One region of the Kitasatospora sp. NPDC101176 genome, then DNA from elsewhere that is predicted to be linked to it. Evidence: riboswitches for the same ligand, from Rfam matches in the RefSeq annotation. Region 1 holds a riboswitch; each other region holds the start of a gene.

Evidence for each region. A riboswitch is a leader RNA that binds a small molecule or an ion and turns the genes downstream of it on or off. The one in region 1 is predicted to bind cyclic di-AMP.
Region 2: another riboswitch for cyclic di-AMP. It lies ahead of ACIRS1_RS04655 (NlpC/P60 family protein); the one in region 1 lies ahead of ACIRS1_RS36660 (M23 family metallopeptidase).
Region 3: another riboswitch for cyclic di-AMP. It lies ahead of ACIRS1_RS14360 (peptidoglycan DD-metalloendopeptidase family protein); the one in region 1 lies ahead of ACIRS1_RS36660 (M23 family metallopeptidase).

What each region holds. Positions count from the first base shown of each region.
Region 1 covers NZ_JBIWPA010000046.1:23,504-27,424, forward strand. Annotated here, with positions in the region: gene ACIRS1_RS36650 (GNAT family N-acetyltransferase) at 39-611, opposite strand; gene ACIRS1_RS36655 (hypothetical protein) at 654-1,526, shown strand; gene ACIRS1_RS36660 (M23 family metallopeptidase) at 1,666-2,499, opposite strand; cyclic di-AMP (ydaO/yuaA leader) riboswitch at 2,512-2,670, opposite strand; gene ACIRS1_RS36665 (YiaA/YiaB family inner membrane protein) at 2,916-3,206, shown strand; gene ACIRS1_RS36670 (alpha/beta fold hydrolase) at 3,331-3,921, shown strand, end outside.
Region 2 covers NZ_JBIWPA010000002.1:419,136-423,056, reverse strand. Annotated here, with positions in the region: gene ACIRS1_RS04660 (NlpC/P60 family protein) at 1-725, opposite strand, end outside; gene ACIRS1_RS04655 (NlpC/P60 family protein) at 953-2,095, opposite strand; cyclic di-AMP (ydaO/yuaA leader) riboswitch at 2,106-2,259, opposite strand; gene ACIRS1_RS04650 (NlpC/P60 family protein) at 2,607-3,644, opposite strand; gene ACIRS1_RS04645 (NYN domain-containing protein) at 3,843-3,921, opposite strand, start outside.
Region 3 covers NZ_JBIWPA010000008.1:35,102-39,022, forward strand. Annotated here, with positions in the region: gene ACIRS1_RS14355 (MFS transporter) at 1-1,332, opposite strand, end outside; cyclic di-AMP (ydaO/yuaA leader) riboswitch at 1,645-1,828, shown strand; gene ACIRS1_RS14360 (peptidoglycan DD-metalloendopeptidase family protein) at 1,831-2,832, shown strand; gene ACIRS1_RS14365 (DUF2470 domain-containing protein) at 3,218-3,921, opposite strand, start outside.

The DNA.
Region 1 (3,921 bases):
TTAACCCCCCGGTCCGGGAGCGCGCTCAGCCGGGCGGGTCACCCGGCCGGGCCGGCCCACTCCCCGGTGGTCAGCGCGTACCGGTGCGCGCCGGACCGGACGCCGCCCCCGGGCGGGTCGTGTCGGACCGGCCCCTGCGCCCGGAACCCGAGCCGGGTGAGCACCGCGGCGGAGGCCCGGTTGTCCACGTCGACCCGGGCGGTGAGGCGGCGCAGGCCGAGGGCGCCGAAGGCCAGCCCGCAGAGCAGGCCGACGATCTCGCCCGCGTGACCGCGTCCGCGGGCCCCGCGGCCGACCGCGTAGCCGAGCTCGGCGCAGCGGCCGGTGCCCAGGGTCAGGGAGGCGTGGGCGATCGGGGTGGCGTCCGCCGGGTCCTCGGCGTCCTCGCGCCGGGTGACGGCGAGCTGGTACGTCCGCCGTTCCCGCGCGAGCGCCTCCTCCAGGTAGAGCTCGATCTGGTCGGCGCAGGTCTCGCGGTCCCAGGTGTCGAACGGGAGGTACCGGGTGACCTCCGGGTCGCCGAACAGCGCGTGCAGCGCGTCCACGTCCCCGGGGGTGTGGTGGTACTCGCGGATGGCCAGCCGGGAGCCGGTGAGTCGTACGGGGACCATGGCTGGCGACCCTACCCCCGGCCAGCGGTTACCGTTCGGGCTATGAACGACGAAGACCTGCGGCTCGCCCCGCGCACCAGGGCCGCCGACCTGCTCGCCTGGGCGGCGGCGGAGGGCCGCGCCCCGGTGGCCGAGGGGCCGCTGCGAGCCGTCCTGGCCCTGCTGGAGCTGGGCGGGGGCAGGATGCACGACGGCTGGCCCGAGCTGACCTCGAACGCGGTGGAGCACCTGCTCTACGAGCGTCTCCACCTCTACGTCCAGCCCGGGCCGGAGACGGACCCGCTGGCGTACGGCGCCGCGGTCGAGCTGCTGGTGGACCACCAGCGGGCGGCCCGGCGGCTGAACGCCAAGCGGCAGGAGCGGCTGCACGCCGAGGCCGAGTGGCAGGGCGAGGTCGCGGCCGGACTGCTGCGCCGGGCCGACCTGGTGACCTGGCCCCGGCTGTACGCGCTGCTGCTGCACGCGTACGAGGTGGACGTCGCGGACCCGGCGGCGGTGCGGGCCTGGCTGGACGGCTTCCGGGAGCTGGCGGAGGAGGAGCGGCTGGCCGCGATCGCCGCGCTGGTCCCGACCGGCTGGCTGGACGAGCTGGACGAGCAGGGCTGGGGGCCGGCCCGGGTGCTGTCAGTCGGCATGGCGACGGACGGCGCGCGCCGGCTGCTGGAGCAGGGGCTGATGCGGCGCAGCTACCGCAACCTGGCGGAGCTGACCGCCGCGGGCCGGCCGATGCCGGACGAACTGTCCGGGGAATTCGGGGAGTTCGAGGAGGCTGCGGCGCAGGCCGCGCTCGACCTGTGCGGCGCGTGGACCGTCCCGGGGCTGGCGCGGCTGCTGCTGGAGGAGTTCCCGGACCTCGCACCGGAGCCGGGGCAGGAGGAGATCGACGCCTACCTGGCGGGGCTGCCGCAGGAGTAGCCGCCCGCGGGGCGCCGTGCCGGAGCCCCGGCCGCACGCGTGCGGCCGGGGCTCCGGTCCGTTCGGGTCCGCCGCGGTCGGCGGGGGCCGGCGGGGGCCGGCGGGTGCCGGCTCAGCGGGGGCCGGCGGGAGGATCGGCTCAGGGGGTGAGGCCGCGCTGCTCCAGCCAGGTCTCCGGGTCGACCGGGGCGCCGCCGCCGGGGCGGACCTCCAGGTGCAGGTGGGGGCCGGTGACGTTGCCGGTGGCGCCGACCTTGCCGATCTGCTGGCCGGAGGTGACCTTGCCGGAGCCCTTGATGATCGAGGAGAGGTGGCAGTACCAGATCTCGGTGCCGTCGGGCAGGGTCTCGACGATCCGGTAGCCGTACGAACCGGACCAGCCGGCCGAGGTGATGGTGCCCTGGCCGACCGCGAAGACCGGGGTCCCGGTGTCGGCGGCGAAGTCCAGACCGGTGTGCAGGTGCGCCCAGTAGCGGGCGCTCTGGCCGTAGTGGGCGGAGAGGTTGTAGTCCTTCACCGGCAGGGTGAGGGCGGCGGCCTTGGCCCGCTCGGCCTCCTCGGCGGCCCGCTTGGCCTCGGCCTCCTTGGCGGCGGCCTTGGCCTCGGCCTCCTGGGCGGCCTGGACGCGGGCGCCCTCCTCGGCGGCGGTGCGCTGGCTGTCGGCCTGCTGCTGGATCCGGGCGGCGAGCGCGAGCCCGGGGTCGGCGGAGAGGGCGACCGGGGTCTCGTCGGGGGCCTCGACGGCGGGCGCGGCGGCCGGGGTGGCGGAGGCGAAGCCGGTGGCGCCCAGGGTGGCCGCGACGGCGGTGACGCCGAGCAGCGGGGAGGCTCCGCGGGTCTGACGCGGCATCCGGTGCCGGTTGGCGTCGGCTTCCGGGGCGGGGTGCTCCAGGTCGGCCATGCCGGGGTGGTCGAGGAGCCGGGTACCGGCTGCGGGGCCGGCCGGGTGTGCCGGGGTGTGCGTCGACGCCACGGAGGCGCGCTCCTTTCCTTCCTTCGCGCCTACCGGGTTAGCTGACGGGTTCGGAGCAGGAAGGTCTCCTACGGCCGGGCCTGGGCCCCGCCGATTCACCCCAAGGAACGTGGTTCCCCGGCTCCCTGGCCTGCCCGGAGGCCGGCCGGCGGGATTAGGCGACGGCGCACGGTGCCGTCTGGGTACGGCGTTGACGACCGCGCTGCGTTATCAAACGTTAATCCTAGGGCGCCCCGATTCCAAGCCGTCCGCCCGGGACGACCGGAGATGGCCGGGGCACTCTGGTAGGTGATGGTGGGTTTTGTCCCCGTTGACCGGCATTGAGCCGCTCGACGTGATCGAACGTCAGCGAACGACCCCCCATCTGAGTACGCCTACTCATGTGCGGACCGATCACCCCGCCGCATCCTGACGCCATGAACGCACCGATGCAGTCCCGCACCACGGCCGCGTACTACATCCAGGCCGTGCTCTCCTTCGCGCTGTCCGGCGGAGCCCTCGCCGTCGGGATCGCCTACCTGCCGGTCGGCGGCTGGACCCGCGCCTTCCTGGCGATCGGGCTCCTCTACACCGTCACCTCGTCCTTCACGCTCGCCAAGGTGGTCCGGGACCGGCAGGAGACCAACGAGATCGTCACCCGGGTGGACCAGGCCCGACTGGAGAAACTCCTCAGCGAGCACGACCCGTTCAAGGTCGACGGGGTCTGAGCGGGCACCGCGGGACCCCGGGGGCGGACGGCGCCGAGGGCTTGACGGCTAAGGCTATTAGCCTTAGCTTTATGGCTATCGGCAGACGTCGACAACCCGCAGCGGCGGTCCCAGGAGGCCCACCATGAACGCCACCAGCGCCACCAGCACCCAGTACCTCGACGTCCCCGGCGGGCGCATCGCCTACGACGACACCCGGCAGGGCGACGGCGCCCCCGTCGTCCTGCTCCCCGGGATGCTCGACACCCGCGCCGCCTACCGGCACCTGCACCCGCTGCTGACCGCCGCCGGCCACCGCGTCATCACCATGGACCTGCGCGGCTTCGGCGAGTCCTCGATCGTCTGGGACGACTACTCCCCCGCCGCCATCGCCACCGACGTCCTGGCCCTGCTGAACCACCTCGGCATCGAACGCGCCGTGCTCGTCGGCAACTCCTACACCGGCGCGACCGTCGTCAAGGTCGCCGGTGACGCCCCGCAGCGGGTCGCCGGGATCGCCCTGATCGACGCCTTCGTCGAGAACCCCCCGGCCAACGCCCTCATGCGCGGCGTCGTCCGCGCGATGGGCGCCCTGATCGTCCACTGGCCGGCCTTCTGGGGCTTCTACCACCGCAAGCTCGCCTTCCCCGGGGCCAGGCCCGCCGACTTCGACGCCTACGTCGACGGACTCGTCGCCGCCATGCGCACCCCGGGCCGCCGGACGGCCACCCGCGGA
Region 2 (3,921 bases), on a different contig from region 1:
GCCAGTGCGGCCGCCCCGCGCTCGGAGGCGGGCGGGGCGCTGCCGAGGTCCAGCCGGTCGGTGCCACGGGTGGCCCGCTGCTCGGCGTCCCTGGCGTCCTGGGCGGCCAGCCGGGCGCGCTCGGCGGCGCCCAGGCTGTTGAGCAGCCGCTGCGCCTTGGCGAGCCGCTGCTGGACCTGCTGCTTGCCCTCGGCGAGCGAGCGGCGGGCCTGTTCCAGTTCGGCGAGCTTGCCGGAGGTCTCGGTGCGGCGCTGGTCGAGCCGGCGCTGGCGGGTGACCAGCTCGTGCAGGGTCTCCTGCTGCCGCTCGGCGGCCTGGTCCAGGGTGCGGGCCCGGGTCAGGTAGCCCTCGGGGTCGGTGGAGAGCATCAGCTGGACGGTCTGTGCCAGGCCGCCGCCGCGGTACTCGGCGCCGGCCACGCTCGCCAGGTCGCCGCGCAGCTGGTTGAGCTGTTCCTGGCCGACGGCGATCTCGCCCTGGAGGACGGTGGTCTCGCCCTGGAGGCGCTGCTGGGCCTCCAGGGCGGCGTTGTACCGCTCGGACGCCTGCTCGGCCTCGTCGTAGAGCTGTTCGACCTGCGCCTTGACGTCCTTGCGGCTGGGCGGCTCGGGGGCCCCGGGGGCGGCCTGGGCACTGCCGCCGGTCGTGACGCCCAGGGCGGTGGTGGCGGCCGCGGTCAGCACCAGCGCACGGGCGAGCAGTTGGGAACGGCGGTGCACGGGCATGGCGGCGGCGGCTCCAGTCCTGCGGCACGGCCCCGCCGCCGCACCCGGTGGGCGGTCTGGAAGCGGGAGTCCGGTGGCAGACGTTAGCGAGTCCGGGCAAGCGAGTCCAAACCCCTCCGGACCCGAATATTCGACCACCAATCGGACACCCATCCGTGCCCGGTGGAAAAGCCGCAGGCCCGGCCCTCCGTGACGGAGGGCCGGGCCCGGGTGCTCCGGAGTGGGGATCAGACCCGCACGATGGAGGCCAGCGGCATGTTGGAGACCGCCTCGTAGCGCACCGAGGCACCCGGCTTGGGCGCGTGCAGCACCTGGCCGTTGCCGGCGTAGATCCCCACGTGGTGGGCGTCGCTGTAGAAGATGAGCAGGTCGCCGGGCTGCGCCTGGGAGAGGTCGCTGCCGATCCGGGTGCCGGCACCGGCCTGCTCCTGGGAGGTCCGCGGGAGCGACACGCCGGCCTGGTTGAACGCCCAGACCATCAGGCCCGAGCAGTCGAACGAGCTGGGGCCGGTGGCGCCGTAGACGTACGGCGAGCCGACCTTGGTGGCGGCGATGGACAGCGCCGCGGCACCGCGGGAGCTGCCGGCGGCGACCGGCTTGGGGGCGGGCGCCGAGGTGGTCGGGGCGCTCAGGTCGGTGCGGTTGCTGTCCCGCGAGGAGCGGTCGGCGGCCTGCTGCGCGGCCTGCTGCTGGGCGGCCTTCGCGGCGGCGTCGGCCTTGGCCTTGGCCTCGGCGGCGGCCTTCTCCTCGGCCGCGCGGAGCGCCTGGCGCTCCTGCTCGGTCAGCGTGTTGAGGAGGTCCTGCGCGGCCTTGAGCTTGCCCTGGACCTCGTCCTTGGCGGCCTTCAGCTGCTGAGTGGTGGTCTCCATCTCGGCGAGCTTGCCCTGGGCCTCGGTGCGCACCTGGTCGAGCTTGCGCTGCTCGTCCTGGAGCTGCTTCAGCTGCCCCTTCTGGGTGTCACCGGCCTGGTTCAGCGTGCCGGCCTGGTTGAGGAAGTTGTCCGGGCTCGCGGAGAACATCAGCTGGACGGTCTGGGATATGCCGCCGTTGCGGTACTGCTCGCCGGCGATCTCGGCCAGGCCGCCCTGCAGGTCGGTCACCTGCGCCTGCTGCCGCGCCACCTGGTCCTGCAGGCCGGTGACCTGCTTCTGCAGCTCCTGCTGCTTCTCCTGGGCGGCGTTGAGCTTCTCGGTGGCGACCTCGGCCTGCTCGTTGAGCTGGTCGACCTGCTCCTTGACCTGGTCCTTGGTCGGCTGCGGGTCGGCGTGGGCGCCGGACTGCGCGGACAGCGCGACCGCCGCGGCGGCGACACCGGTCAGGATCGACACCCGGGCGCGGCCGGCGGGCTTGGGACGACGATGGGACGCCACGAAGGCGGGCTCCTTCTTCCTACGTCCGCCTACCGGGTGAGCTGACGGGTTCGGGCCGGAAGCGGGCCCTACGACGCCTCACGGCCGTTCCACCGGCCGACCTGACGCCGATTCACCCCGGAGGAACGTGGTTCCCCGGCTCCGCTCCACAGCGCCCCCGAACACTGGGCTCCCCGCCGGGCGGCCCTTCGGGCTGCCCCGCTGCTTCGCGAACTCGACGGAAACCACCGCCGCCACCCTGGCTGGGCGATCGACAGTGCGGTGGTTCGAGGCACGACCCTAGTAACTGAACCGTGATCCGTTCAAATCCTTGTCAGAAAAAAGATGGAAGAAGACCCAAGTTCATTTGTGAATATGACCGATGGTGATCACCACCGCACGCAAAGCTGATCGGCTTTCACCGCAAGGCCGTTCAGGACCCCTGGGGCGCGCAGAAATCCGAACGCCACCCCCGGTCGGGAGTGGCGGGGATCACAGGGTCGGCGACGGCCCCGCGGCGGCTGTCCCGCCGTCAGACCCGGCGGATGGTGTTGATCGGCATCGCGTCGGCCTTCATCACCTTCACCACGTCACCGGTGTGCGGGGCGTGCACCACCATGCCGTTGCCGATGTACATCCCGACGTGGTGCCGGTCGCTGCCGTAGATCACCAGGTCGCCCGGCTGGGCCTGGTCCAGCGAGGGCACCCGGGTGCCGACGTTGCCCTGCTCCTGCGAGGTGCGCGGCAGCGAGACGCCGGCCTGGGCGTACGACCAGACCATCAGGCCCGAGCAGTCGAAGGTGGTCGAGCCGGTGGCGCCCCAGACGTACGGCGAACCCTGCTTGCTCATCGCCTTGGCGACGGCCACGGCCGCGTACCCGCTCGCGGGCGGCAGGCTGCTGAGGTCGACCCGGTCCGCGCCGCGCGAGGCCCGGTCGTCCTGCGCCTGCTGGGCGCGCAGCGCGGCCCGCTCGGAGGCGCTGAGCGAGTTCAGCAGGTCCTGGGCGGCCTTGAGCTTCTGGTTGACGTCCGACTTGGCCTGGTTCAGGTCCTTGGTCGTGGAGTCCAGCGAGGCCAGCACGGCGGCGGCCTCGGCCTTCTCCTGGTCCAGCCGGCGCTGCTGGTCCAGCAGCCCCTTGAGCGCCTCGGCCTGGCTGGTGCTGGCCTGCTGGACGCTGGAGGCCTTGTCCAGGTACCCGGACGGGTCGGAGGAGAGCATCAGCTGGACGGACGGGTCGATGCCGCCGGTGCGGTACTGCTCGCCCGCCACCTCGGCCAGGCCCGTCTGCAGCTGGGTCATCTGCTCCTGGCTGCGGGCCACCTGGTCCTGCAGCTGGTCGGCCTGCTTGCGGAGCTGGTCGGACCGCTCCTTGGCGCCGTTGTACTTCTCGGCCGCCTGCTCCTGCTCCTGCTGGAGCTGGTCGATCTGCGCCTTGACGTCCGTCTTGTTCGGCTGGGGCGCGGCGTGCGCGGCCACCTGGGCGGAGAGGGCGACCGCGGTCGCAGCAGCAGCGGTGAGCACGGAGACCCGCGCGCGGCTCGGCTGCTTGGGACGGCGGTGGGAGGCCAAGGACCGGCTCCTTCTTCCATCGGCCTCACCCGATCAGGTGAGAATCCGGAAAATAGGTTTGACGCCAGACCCTAGTGAAGATCCAAGGGATTTTCCACTCCCCCGATGGCGTGAACTCCACCCTCCCGCTGACTTCACGAGATCCCCACACCACCCCGAACCGGTCGCTGACCAGCCGTCATCCCGCCCGGGCGGGGTTCAGGGCCGCGCCAGGCGGTTCAGCAGCAGCACCGACGCCACCGGGCGTGCGCCCGCCTTCCGCACGCCCTCGGCCACC
Region 3 (3,921 bases), on a different contig from region 1:
CAGCATCGCGGTGTGGAAGGCGGAGTCCACCGCGGACGGCACCCGGTAGGCGTCGCCGCTGAGCCCGGCGAGCGCCGGCAGGGCGGCGACCGCGAGCAGACCGGCCGCGCGGGCGGCGGCGTTGTTGACCCCGCTGGCGATGCCCGCGTGCCGCACCTCGACCGCGGCCAGCACCGTCGCGGTCAGCGGCGCCACCAGCAGGGTCATCCCGCAGCCCATCACCGTCACGGCCGGCAGCACGTCTGCCCAGTAGGTGGAGCCGGCGCCGATGCGCAGCATCAGCAGCACCCCGGCGGCGCACAGCAGCGGCCCGACGGTCAGCGGGATCCGCGGGCCGATCCGCTTGCCCAGCCGCCCGGCGCGCGCCGAGAACGTGAGCATCAGCACGGTGATCGGGACCAGGGCGAGGCCGGAGACCAGGGGGGAGAAGCCCGAGACGATCTGCAGCTGCACGACCAGCAGGAAGAACACCCCGCTGAACGCCGCGTAGACGCACAGGGTGACCAGGTTCACGGCGGTGAACAGCCGGGAGGAGAAGAGGCCGAGCGGCAGCATCGGCTCGGCGGCGCGGCGTTCGACCGTGAGGAAGGCCGCGCCGAGCACCAGCCCGACCGCTCCGGCGAGCCAGACCGCGGGGGAGAGGCCCTCCCCGGCGGCGGTCAACGCGTAGGTGAGCGCACCGAGGGCGAGCGCGGCGAGCAGCGCGCCGAGGACGTCGAAGCGGCCGGTGGCGCTCTCGTCCCGGCTCTCCGGGACGTGCCGGGCGGCGACCGCGACGACGGCGGCCGCCAGCGGCAGGTTGAGCAGGAAGATCCACCGCCAGCCGGGGCCGTCCACCAGCCAGCCGCCGAGGAACGGGCCGACCGCCGCCGACACGCCGCCGAGCCCCGACCACAGGCCGACCGCCGCCGAGCGGTCCTCCGGGTGGAAGACGGCCTGCAGCATGGCGAGCGAACCGGGGGTGAGCAGCGCGCCGCCGATGCCCTGCACGGCGCGGGCCGCGACCAGCACCTGGATGGTGGGGGCGGCGGCGCAGGCCGCCGAGGCGGCGGCGAACCAGACCACCCCGATCAGGAACACCCGGCGCCGGCCGTACCGGTCGCCGAGCGCGCCGCCGAGCAGGATCAGCCCGGCGAGCGTCAGCAGATAGGCGTTCAGGGTCCATTGCAGGGAGGCGAGGGAGGCACCGAGGTCGGTGCCGATCCGGGGCAACGCGACGTTCACCACGGTGCCGTCGAGCATCGCCATGCTGGAGCCGAGCACGGTTGCCAGGAGTACCCAGCGTCCCTGCGCGGTGCCCAGGCGCAGGGTGCCGGCCGCGGAGGTGGCCACGGCCCGATCCTGCGCCCCGCGGGGCCCGCGTGACAAGGGTCACCGGGGGGTGTGTCGACGGTGTGCGGTGCGTGAGCGAACGGTCGCGCAGCGGTGGCGGGATCGGCGCAGCGTCGTGGATCAGTGGCGCCGGGTGAATGGATTGTGCACGCACGGTGCAGCCGATCATTCGGAGTGTCACGGCCCCGGCGGGGATGGTTGTCCGTTCAAGAGATCGACATTGCTTCACCCGGACGGATGGGTTTTAGTTCAGCGACCGCCCGGCCAGTCCGGACGGATCCGCCGGGTGGAACGCCGAATCCTGCCGCTGCCCGGTGGTTCGAACTGAACTCTGTACGGCAGGAGCGGGGGACCCACAGGTAAGTCGCCGGACCGGGATCGGCACGCGCTTCGCGTACCGGATCCCAGGGCCGGCTTGGGGTGAAGCCGCGCATGCGGCCGGGCAACTCCAGCCCGAACCCGACAGCTCACCTCGCAGGCGTCGGAGAGGAAACTTCCATGCCTGCTCAGGCTCGTCGTATCGCCCTGCCCCGCGCCGCCCGCATCGGCATCGCCACCGCGGTCACCGGGGTCTCCTTCGCCCTTCCGCTCGTGGCCGCCGTGAGCGCCCAGGCGCACACCGCCCCGGCCGCCCCGGCCGCGCAGAGCTCCACCTGGACCGGCGCCACCAGCGTCGACGCCAAGCCGGCCGCCCCGGCCGCCGCTCCCGCCACCGCCCCGGCCCAGGCCGAGAGCTACCGCGTCGTCAGCGGTGACACCCTGTCGAAGATCGCCGACGCCAAGCACGTCGACGGTGGCTGGCAGGCGCTGTACGAGCACAACCGCTCGGTCGTCGGCGGCAACCCGAACCTGATCTTCCCGGGTCAGCACCTCTCGATCGCCGGCCACGCCGCGCCGTCCGCGGACGCCGCCCCGGCGAAGCCCGCCGCCCCGGCCGCCCCGGCCAAGCCCGCCGCCCCGGCCAAGCCGAAGGCCCAGGTGCAGGCCAAGACCGAGGCTGCCAAGCCGTCCGCCCCGGTCCAGACCCAGGTGCAGACCGCCGCCCCGAAGCCGGCCGCCGCCGTCACCGCCGCCCCTGCGGCCGCCAGCACCTCGGGCTTCGTCGCCCCGCTGGCCAACCCGAAGCTGGGCACCGCCTACGGCGTGGCCGGTTCGATGTGGGCCTCCGGCCACCACACCGGCCAGGACTTCGTCGCCTCCACCGGCACCCCGCTGCGCGCCGTCGCCAACGGCGTCGTGGTGAAGGCCGGCAACGGTGGCGCCTACGGCAACGAGGTCGAGATCAAGCTCGCCGACGGCCACTACGCCGAGTACGCGCACCTCTCCTCGATCGGCGTGTCGATGGGTCAGACCGTCACCGTCGGCCAGCAGATCGGCCTCTCCGGTGCGACCGGCAACGTGACCGGCCCGCACCTGCACTTCGAGATCCGCACCGGCTCCGAGTACGGCTCGGACATCGACCCGGTCGCCTACCTGCGGGCGCACGGCGTCGCTCTCTGACCCTGACGGGTCGAGGGCCCGGTCCCGCCGGACGGGCCCTTCGGGACTACCGCTGATGCGGGGCGAAACGATCCTCCGGGATGGTCATGTCGGGTGACCGCTCGACCGGGTGATCGCCGCAACGGCGGACATGGGCGCGGGACACGCCCAGGCCGGCCCGGCTCGCGAGACCTCCCTCGCGAGCCGGGCCGGCCGCTGCCGTTTCCGCCGCCGTTTCCAGGGGCGTTCCCGGGGGCGTTCCCGGTGCGTCTCCGCTTCCGGCGCCGGCGCGCGCAACGGGCGGACGGCGCCGGGGGTGTGACGTCGGCCCCGCGGCCGTCCGCCGGGTGCTGCCCGGCGGACGGCCGCCTGCCGCCTGTCGGGTGCCGTTCGCCGGGCTGCGGGTTCAGAGCCGGTGGACGGGCAGGCCCTGCTCCGCGGCGTTCAGCAGCTCGTGCACCCGCTGGCCGAACTCCTCGGTGTCGGCGACGGGTTCGGGGAAGACCAGGCGGACGTCGCGGTGGCCGTGCGGGTGGTCCAGGCGCAGCACCAGGCCGTGCCGGTCCAGGGCGAGCGGCCGGACGTCCGGCCGCCCGGCGAGCAGCGCCGGGTCGAGCAGTCGGGTGAGGACGGCGACGGCGTCCGCGTGGTCGTCGGCGAGGTGGGTGAGCAGTGCGGCCTCGTACCGGGCCAGCGGGTCGGGCGCGGCGTGGGCGAGGTCGGCGGCGGTGAGGGCGCCGGTGCCGTACGGGGTGGACAGGACGGCGTGGGCGACGTCCACGCGCAGGTGGACGCTGATGCCGTCGTCGGCGAGGTGGACCAGGTGCAGCCGGCCGGCCAGGGTGAGACGGGCCCGGATCCGGTCGCGGACGGCGACGGGGGAGACGTCGGTGACGTCGAGCACGACCGCGAGGCCGTCGGTCTCGCGCGCGGCGGCGGTGGAGAGCGGGGAGCCGAGCGGGGCGCGCAGGCGCAGCCGGGAGCCGTGGACGGAGACCGGGGTGTCCAGGTCGTGGTGCTCGCCGAGGGCGCGGACGGTGAGCGAGGAGGTCGCGGCGAGGAGGCTGTGGACCCGTTCGGCGGTGGTGGGCTCGGGCACCGGGGCGTCGT